Regions from separate parts of the Chromohalobacter sp. HP20-39 genome, predicted to be linked through region 1. Evidence: predicted binding sites of a transcription regulator. Region 1 holds the regulator's gene; each other region holds the start of a gene.

Evidence for each region. The regulator sigma-54, encoded in region 1, starts transcription at its own class of promoters, with help from an activator protein. The targets are predictions, from matches to a motif close to TGGCACNNNNNTTGCTNT.
Region 2: the regulator sigma-54 is predicted to act here: its motif matches at 1,038-1,055, upstream of RVY79_RS00840 (HAD-IIB family hydrolase).
Region 3: the regulator sigma-54 is predicted to act here: its motif matches at 910-927, upstream of hmpA (NO-inducible flavohemoprotein).

The regions. Positions count from the first base shown of each region.
Region 1 covers NZ_JAWHTP010000003.1:217,466-219,668, forward strand. Annotated here, with positions in the region: gene RVY79_RS07605 (RNA polymerase factor sigma-54) at 124-1,557, opposite strand; gene lptB (LPS export ABC transporter ATP-binding protein) at 1,682-2,203, opposite strand, start outside.
Region 2 covers NZ_JAWHTP010000001.1:178,624-180,826, forward strand. Annotated here, with positions in the region: gene RVY79_RS00835 (glycosyl transferase) at 1-63, opposite strand, end outside; gene RVY79_RS00840 (HAD-IIB family hydrolase) at 60-947, opposite strand; gene RVY79_RS00845 (2-dehydro-3-deoxygalactonokinase) at 1,213-2,124, opposite strand; gene RVY79_RS00850 (2-dehydro-3-deoxy-6-phosphogalactonate aldolase) at 2,121-2,203, opposite strand, start outside.
Region 3 covers NZ_JAWHTP010000011.1:39,133-41,335, forward strand. Annotated here, with positions in the region: gene norR (nitric oxide reductase transcriptional regulator NorR) at 1-718, opposite strand, end outside; gene hmpA (NO-inducible flavohemoprotein) at 966-2,147, shown strand.

The sequences.
Region 1 (2,203 bases):
TCCATCGGTTGGCTCTTCGATTGTAACCCTTTTTAGAGCGCTGCATAGCCCTGAGCAGGCGTTGGCTGACAAAGGTCGCGGCGAGTCTACGCAGCGTGGTAAGTGCGTGCAACTCGCCCTCCATCAGGCGAGTCGTTTGCGCTCACTGGAAGAAGGAATGCCCATCGCTTCACGGTACTTGGCGACGGTGCGTCGTGCGACCTGAATCCCGTCCTGGGCCAGCAGGTCGACGAGCTTGCTGTCGGATAGAGGCTTGCGTGGCGGCTCGTCACCGATCAATTTTTTCAGCCGCGCGCGGATTGCCGTGCTGGAATGAGCATCGGTTTCGCCTTGACCACCGACGTGGCTGGAAAAGAAGTATTTAAGCTCCAGGACGCCACGTGGGGTATGAATGAATTTCTGCGTGGTCACGCGGGAGATGGTCGATTCATGCATATCCACTGCGCTGGCGATATCGGCCAGGATCAGTGGTTTCATTGCTTCCTCGCCGTGTTCCAGGAAATCGAGCTGGCGCGCCATGATCTCCCGTCCCACGCGCAGCAAGGTGTCGTTACGGCTCGAGAGGCTCTTGAGCAACCATTTGGCTTCCTGCAGATGTTGCTTGAGAAAGGTATTGTCATCGCTCTTGTCGGCGCGCTTGATGAGCGCGGCGTAATCCGGCTGGATGCGTACCCGGGGGAGCGCCTCGGGATTGAGCTCGATGCGCCAGTCCTGTCGAACGCGGCGTGCGATCAGGTCGGGGATGACATAGTCGTTGCTGCTGTCCTCGAAGGCGAGGCCGGGCCGTGGATCGAGCGTGCGAACCAGCGCGATGACATGATCGAGTTCCTCCTCGTCGAGGCGCAGGCGCCGCTTGAGCAACTTGCGATCGTTGCCGGCCAGTGCCTCGAGGAACTGGCGTACCAGGCGTTTGGCCTGGGTCAGCAGCGGCATGTCCTCGGGTAGAGCACCGAGCTGCAACAATAGGCACTCGCGCAGATCGCGGGCACCGACACCGGTGGGATCGAACTGCTGCACGCGCATCATGACGTGTTCGACATCGCTGGTCTTGAGCCCGGAAAGGCCTTGGCCGCGAAGGCCCTCGACCAGTTCGTCGAGAGAGAGGGTGAGATAGCCGTCGGCACCCACGGCATCGATCAGGCTCTCGGCGATATCGCGGTCTTGCGGTGTCATGTCGGCCATGGCGAGTTGCCAAGCCAGGTGGTCATGCAGGCTGGTATGCGCGGTATTGCGCTCTATGTCGGGTCCTTCCTCGCTACTACCGCCTCCGCCCGTCAGCGAGGAGCCGGCATCTTGATAGGTGTCGCTCCATTCGCTATCCAGCGACAGGCTCTCAGGGATGTCGTCCGTCCAGTCATCCTCCTGCTGGGATTCGCTGACCTCGCGTTCGTCGAAGTTCTCTTCGAGTTCCAGCATGGGGTTGGAGTCGAGCGCTTGCTGAATCTCCTGGCGCAAGTCCAGCGTCGAGAGTTGCAAGAGCTGGATGGCTTGCTGTAATTGAGGCGTCATCGTCAGCTGGGTGCCGACGCGAAGCTGCAGCGTAGGTTTCATGGACATGGAGAATCGGTCGTCGCTTCCTGAAACGGTGCCCGTACGTTATCCCGCGACGACGTCACTTGCAAGAACGGAAGCAACAATCGTGCCATTTATATAAGCGCAGGGCGGTTCCAGTAGCTTGCGCTTACAGTCGGAACTCATGGCCGAGATAGACGTCGCGTACTTTCTGGTTGGCGAGGATGGCGTCGGCATGCCCCTCGGCGATGATCTGTCCGTCGCCGACGATATAGGCGTTATCACAGATATCCAGGGTTTCGCGGACGTTGTGGTCGGTGATCAAGACGCCGATATCACGATCGCGGAGTTGGCGAATGATGCTCTTTATCTCGCCGACGGAAATCGGATCAACCCCGGCAAAGGGTTCGTCGAGCAAGATGAAAGCGGGTTCGGTGGCCAGGGCGCGGGCGATCTCGACGCGACGGCGCTCCCCTCCGGACAGGCTCATGCCGGGGTTGTCACGGATGTGGGTGACATGGAACTCCTCGAGGAGGCGTTCGAGTTGCGCTTTGCGCGCGGCCTTGTCGAGATCGCGGCGTGTTTCGAGAATCGCCATGATGTTGTCGGCGACCGAGAGCTTGCGAAAGATCGATGCCTCTTGGGGAAGATAGCCGATGCCGGCGCGGGCGCGTTCGTGCATGGCGGCGTG
Region 2 (2,203 bases), on a different contig from region 1:
CACCGGGCGCTGGGTCAGGTTATGGAAAGTGGTAACGATACCGTTCTGGTAGAAGTCGCTCATCGTGACGTGTCCTCCTGGGGGGTCTTGTCTCCGGACGTCGCATCCATGCAGGTCTGCCACCAATCGGCGATCCCCTCAGCCCAACCTTCGGGGCCAGGCTGCCGGGTGCGATAGAGCGTCATTCCTCCGGCGATGTCCACCACCGCCTCGTGCTTGCCGCGCACTAGAATCGGATGATCGACGGCCTCGAGCAGACTGACATCGTTGGGACCGTCGCCAAGCCCCGCGCTGGAAGGCCGGACACCGCGCAGCGCCGTGTGACGATCGAGCAGCCAGCGCACCGCTTGACCCTTGTCGACCGCCCCCATCACATGCCAGAAACGCCCGCCTCGGGTCAGGCGCAGGCCATCGCTTTCCAAGGCGTGACGAAAGCGCGCCAGGGCCCCCTCGTCGTCGTCCCACAATAGTGGCTCACTACCTTCACGCGCCTGCGCCTGACGCGCCTTGTCGGCGCTCAGCGAGGTCAACTCGCAAAGTGTGTCGAGAGACAACTCGCCCATGCCACGAAAGCGCACGCCCAACCGCTCGCGTAGCACCTCGAGACGCCGCCGAATGAAACCGATATCCAGTGACGGCGTCTTGACGATAAGCCCATCCGGCGCGGCGGGGTCGCGATCCAGTCGGGCATGTTGCCAGCGTGCCGGCAGTCCGATCACCGCACCGTTTTCGGCAATGAACGGCGTCTCCGTCAAGCCCAGCTCATTGCGTAGGGCCAGCAGTTCCTCGCGGGTCTTGCTGGTGGTAGGAATCACCGCGACACCGGCCTCGGTGAGCCGTGACAACCAAGCGGCGGCGGGTTGCCACGTATAGCTGTCGTGGTCGAGTAGCGTGCCATCCAAATCGGTGAACACCAGCCACGGCGTATGCGAAACCGACTGCGTCATGAGCCTTCTCCCCCTTGCACCGCTTCAAATGTCCCGGAATGCGCCGCATGGCCGCCGCAAGCGTCCATGAAAGGAACTCTTCAGATGAGAGTAGCACGGATCATGCCATCCTCTGACAGGCAACGCTTCGAGCCCGGCTGCCAAGGGCTCGTGCACGCCCCGCCACGGTGCATGATTGAGGCACGCCCACAAAAATGCCCCGCTGCGGCGCATCTTGTGCACTACAACGGGGCGTACCATGCATAGGCAATATGAGCAGAACCCGCTACTCGGCGTGATGATGCTCGGCGATCAACGCCAACCCGGCAAGCGTCGCCGCGTCGCTATCCAGCGGCGTGACCTCGAGACCGGCCGCTGCCAGTGCCAGCGTATAAGGGCTGCGTAGAGCCTCGGCGCCGATCAACAGCAGGCGTTCGAGGTCGGGGCGTGCGGCGCGCATGGCACGCACTTCCTCACCGATCAACACGCCGGAGATGAAGCTGCCCACCTGCTCGGTTGCCAGACCGCAATAGAGATGTCGGCTGCGCGCCTCGAACAGGGCATGCAGCACGCCGTCCTCGTCCTGGGCACGCGCCAGTCCCTGGCGAAAGGCGTCTTCATCGAACGGCGCCTCATCACGGGCGGGCTCGCCTGGCAAGGTGTGAAAGCGTACCGCGTGATAAAGCTCACCCGTCATCAGGGTGGTGAAAGTAGTCATGCGATCATCGCGCAGGCGCGCCCACTTGCTGTGGGTACCGGGCAAGCAACAATCGGCATCAGAGGTCCCCGCCAGGGCCAGTGCACCGAAGGCCTGGACTTCCTCACCGCGCATGATGTCACAGTGGGCCTCGTCGACTTGCTTCACGCCCGGCACGATCCAGGCATTTTCCAACCCTGGCGCGGCCACGACATGCGCGGCGAGATCCCACCCCGAGACGGGCAGGTCGAGCTGCGGTGCCTCACTCCAGCCGCGCTTGGAGCCAACCATGCCTGCCAGATAGACGGGGACACGCCCACCCTCGCGCCAGTCGCCGACCTGGGCCTGGCAGTAATGCGGAAACTCAGCGGTTTCCAGCGCCTTGAGGCCTGCCTCGCTACGCCGCGTATCGAGACAAGCACCGCTTTGCCGATCGACCAGAAACGCCCGGAAATTGCTAGTGCCCCAGTCGATGACAATCAGTCGCTCCTCGGCGCTCATTGATCGCCCTCGTGCTCGAACAATTCGGTCATGGTGTAGAGCTCCTCGAGCCGCCGCCACTCGGCAACGAGCTCGCGTG
Region 3 (2,203 bases), on a different contig from region 1:
CGCAGCGTGAGGAAAGCGCATGCACGCGCCGGGCGATCCGCTCCTTGCCGACCCCGGTCTCGCCATGCAGCAGCACGCTCATGTCGGTGGGCGCCACCAGGACAAGACTTTCTTCCAGTCGCCGCATGGCGGGGCTTTGCCAATCGGGCGTGCTATTGCGCGGTGCGTTGGGGTCGGGGAAGTGCTGGTCGAGTGCCTGGTTGAGGCGCGAGCGGGTATCGCTTAGCTGTTGCGCGAGACGCAGGCAGGTCGCCAGCAGGCCTGCCGCAGCCAACAGTTCGTCATCGTCGATGGCGGCCAGGCAGCCCGGTGTCAACGCATCCAGCGTCAGCATGCCGAGCAGCCGGTCACCATCGCGCAGGGCCACACCCATGCAGTCATGCACGTGGCTCAAGGTGTCGTCGAGCAGGCCATCGAAGGGATCGGGCAACGGCGAGTCGAGCGGAAAGCGGCACACGCCGGGATGCGCGGCGATCGCGGCCAGACGCGGGTGCTCCGCCAGGCTAAAGCGGCGACCGCGGACTTCGTCATCGAGGCCCAGCACGGCAACGGGTTGCAGGCCATCGTCGTGGGCGACCATCAAAGTGCTGGCATCGGCGGGATAAGCGCCGACCAGTGCGGCGAGCAGTTGTGCCCAGCGCTCGGGCAGGGCATCGCTGCCACGTCCGACGCTGAGGTCGGCGAGCAGGCCGCGCAAGGTATTCAGGAATGCTGTCATTTATACATAGTTTCCAAGAAAGTTGTCATAACGACACGCATAAATGAATGTTATTTTGACACTTGCGATGGCAAAGGCAAGGGTTCGCCCTTCACCGGGTCTCATCTTGAAGTACGCTGGAAGCGGCCACTACGCGGCCTTGCCGGCACTGGCGTGGCACAATGTCGCGGGGGCGGCGAAATGCTCCGAGTTGGCACTCCGATTGCGATAACAGGGATACATACTGCAAGTATCGCGAGGAGACATCATGCTGACATCCGCTCAGGAATCCGTTATCGCCGCCACTACGCCTGTGGTCGCCGAACACATCGAGGCCATCGCCAAGCGCTTCTATCCGTTGATGTTCGCACGCTACCCCGAGGTCAAGACGCTGTTCAATGCTGCGCATCAGCAAAGTGGCGGGCAGCCGCGCGCGCTGGCGGGTGCCGTCGTTGCCTATGTGCAACTGCGCCATGAGCCGGCACGTCTCGACGAGGTGCTGGGCATCATCGTCGACAAGCATGTGTCGCTGGGAATCCGCCCCGAGCATTATCCGATCGTCGGCGAATGCTTGATGGCGTCGATCGGCGAGGTGCTGGGCGAGGCAGTGACGGCGGAGGTCGCCGATGCCTGGAGCGCGCTTTACGAGGAACTGGCGGGGCTTCTGATCGAGAAGGAGGCACGCCGTTATCACGAATTCGCCGCTCAGCCCGGTGGCTGGGACGGTACCCGCGGGTTCCGCATCGTCGCCAAGCGCCCCGAGAGTGCCGTCATTACTTCCTTCGAGTTGGCGCCGGTGGATGGCGGTGCGGTCGCCGCGCATCGTCCGGGGCAGTATATCGGTCTCAAGCTGGCCATCGACGGCGAAACCGTGCATCGCCACTACAGTCTCTCGGCGGCGCCCAATGGCAAGACTTATCGGATTTCCATCAAGCGCGAGGAGGGTGGCCAGGTCAGCCGGTATTTCCATGACCGCCTGGCGGTGGGCGATACCCTGGAGCTGCTGCCACCGGCGGGGCATTTGACCTTGGTCGAGGGCGATACGCCGGTGATGCTGATCAGTGGCGGCGTGGGGCAGACGCCGATGTTGCCGCTGGCCCGGCAGGCGCTCGTCGAGGGGCGTCGCGTCGTCTACCTGCATGCGGCGCGTGATGGCGCGATGCGTGCTTTCGCTGGCGAGTTGGCCGAACTGCGCAAGGCGTATCCGGCATTATTGCGGGTGATTAGCGTCTATTCTCGACCGCGCGCGGAGGATATGCCCGATCATGTCGGCCGCGTGGATGCCGACCTGCTGTCGAAGTATGTGCCGCGTGACGCCGACTGTTATACGGTGGGGCCGACGGACTTCATGCGCTGCGTCGATGCGGTGCTGGGGACGCTCGGGATCGAGGCGGCACGTCGCCATCATGAGTTCTTCGGCCCGGCTGAGCCGCTGGCGGATGTCGCCTAAGACATGGGGTGATGTTTTAAATGCAAAACGCCACGCCATTCGGCGTGGCGTTTTGC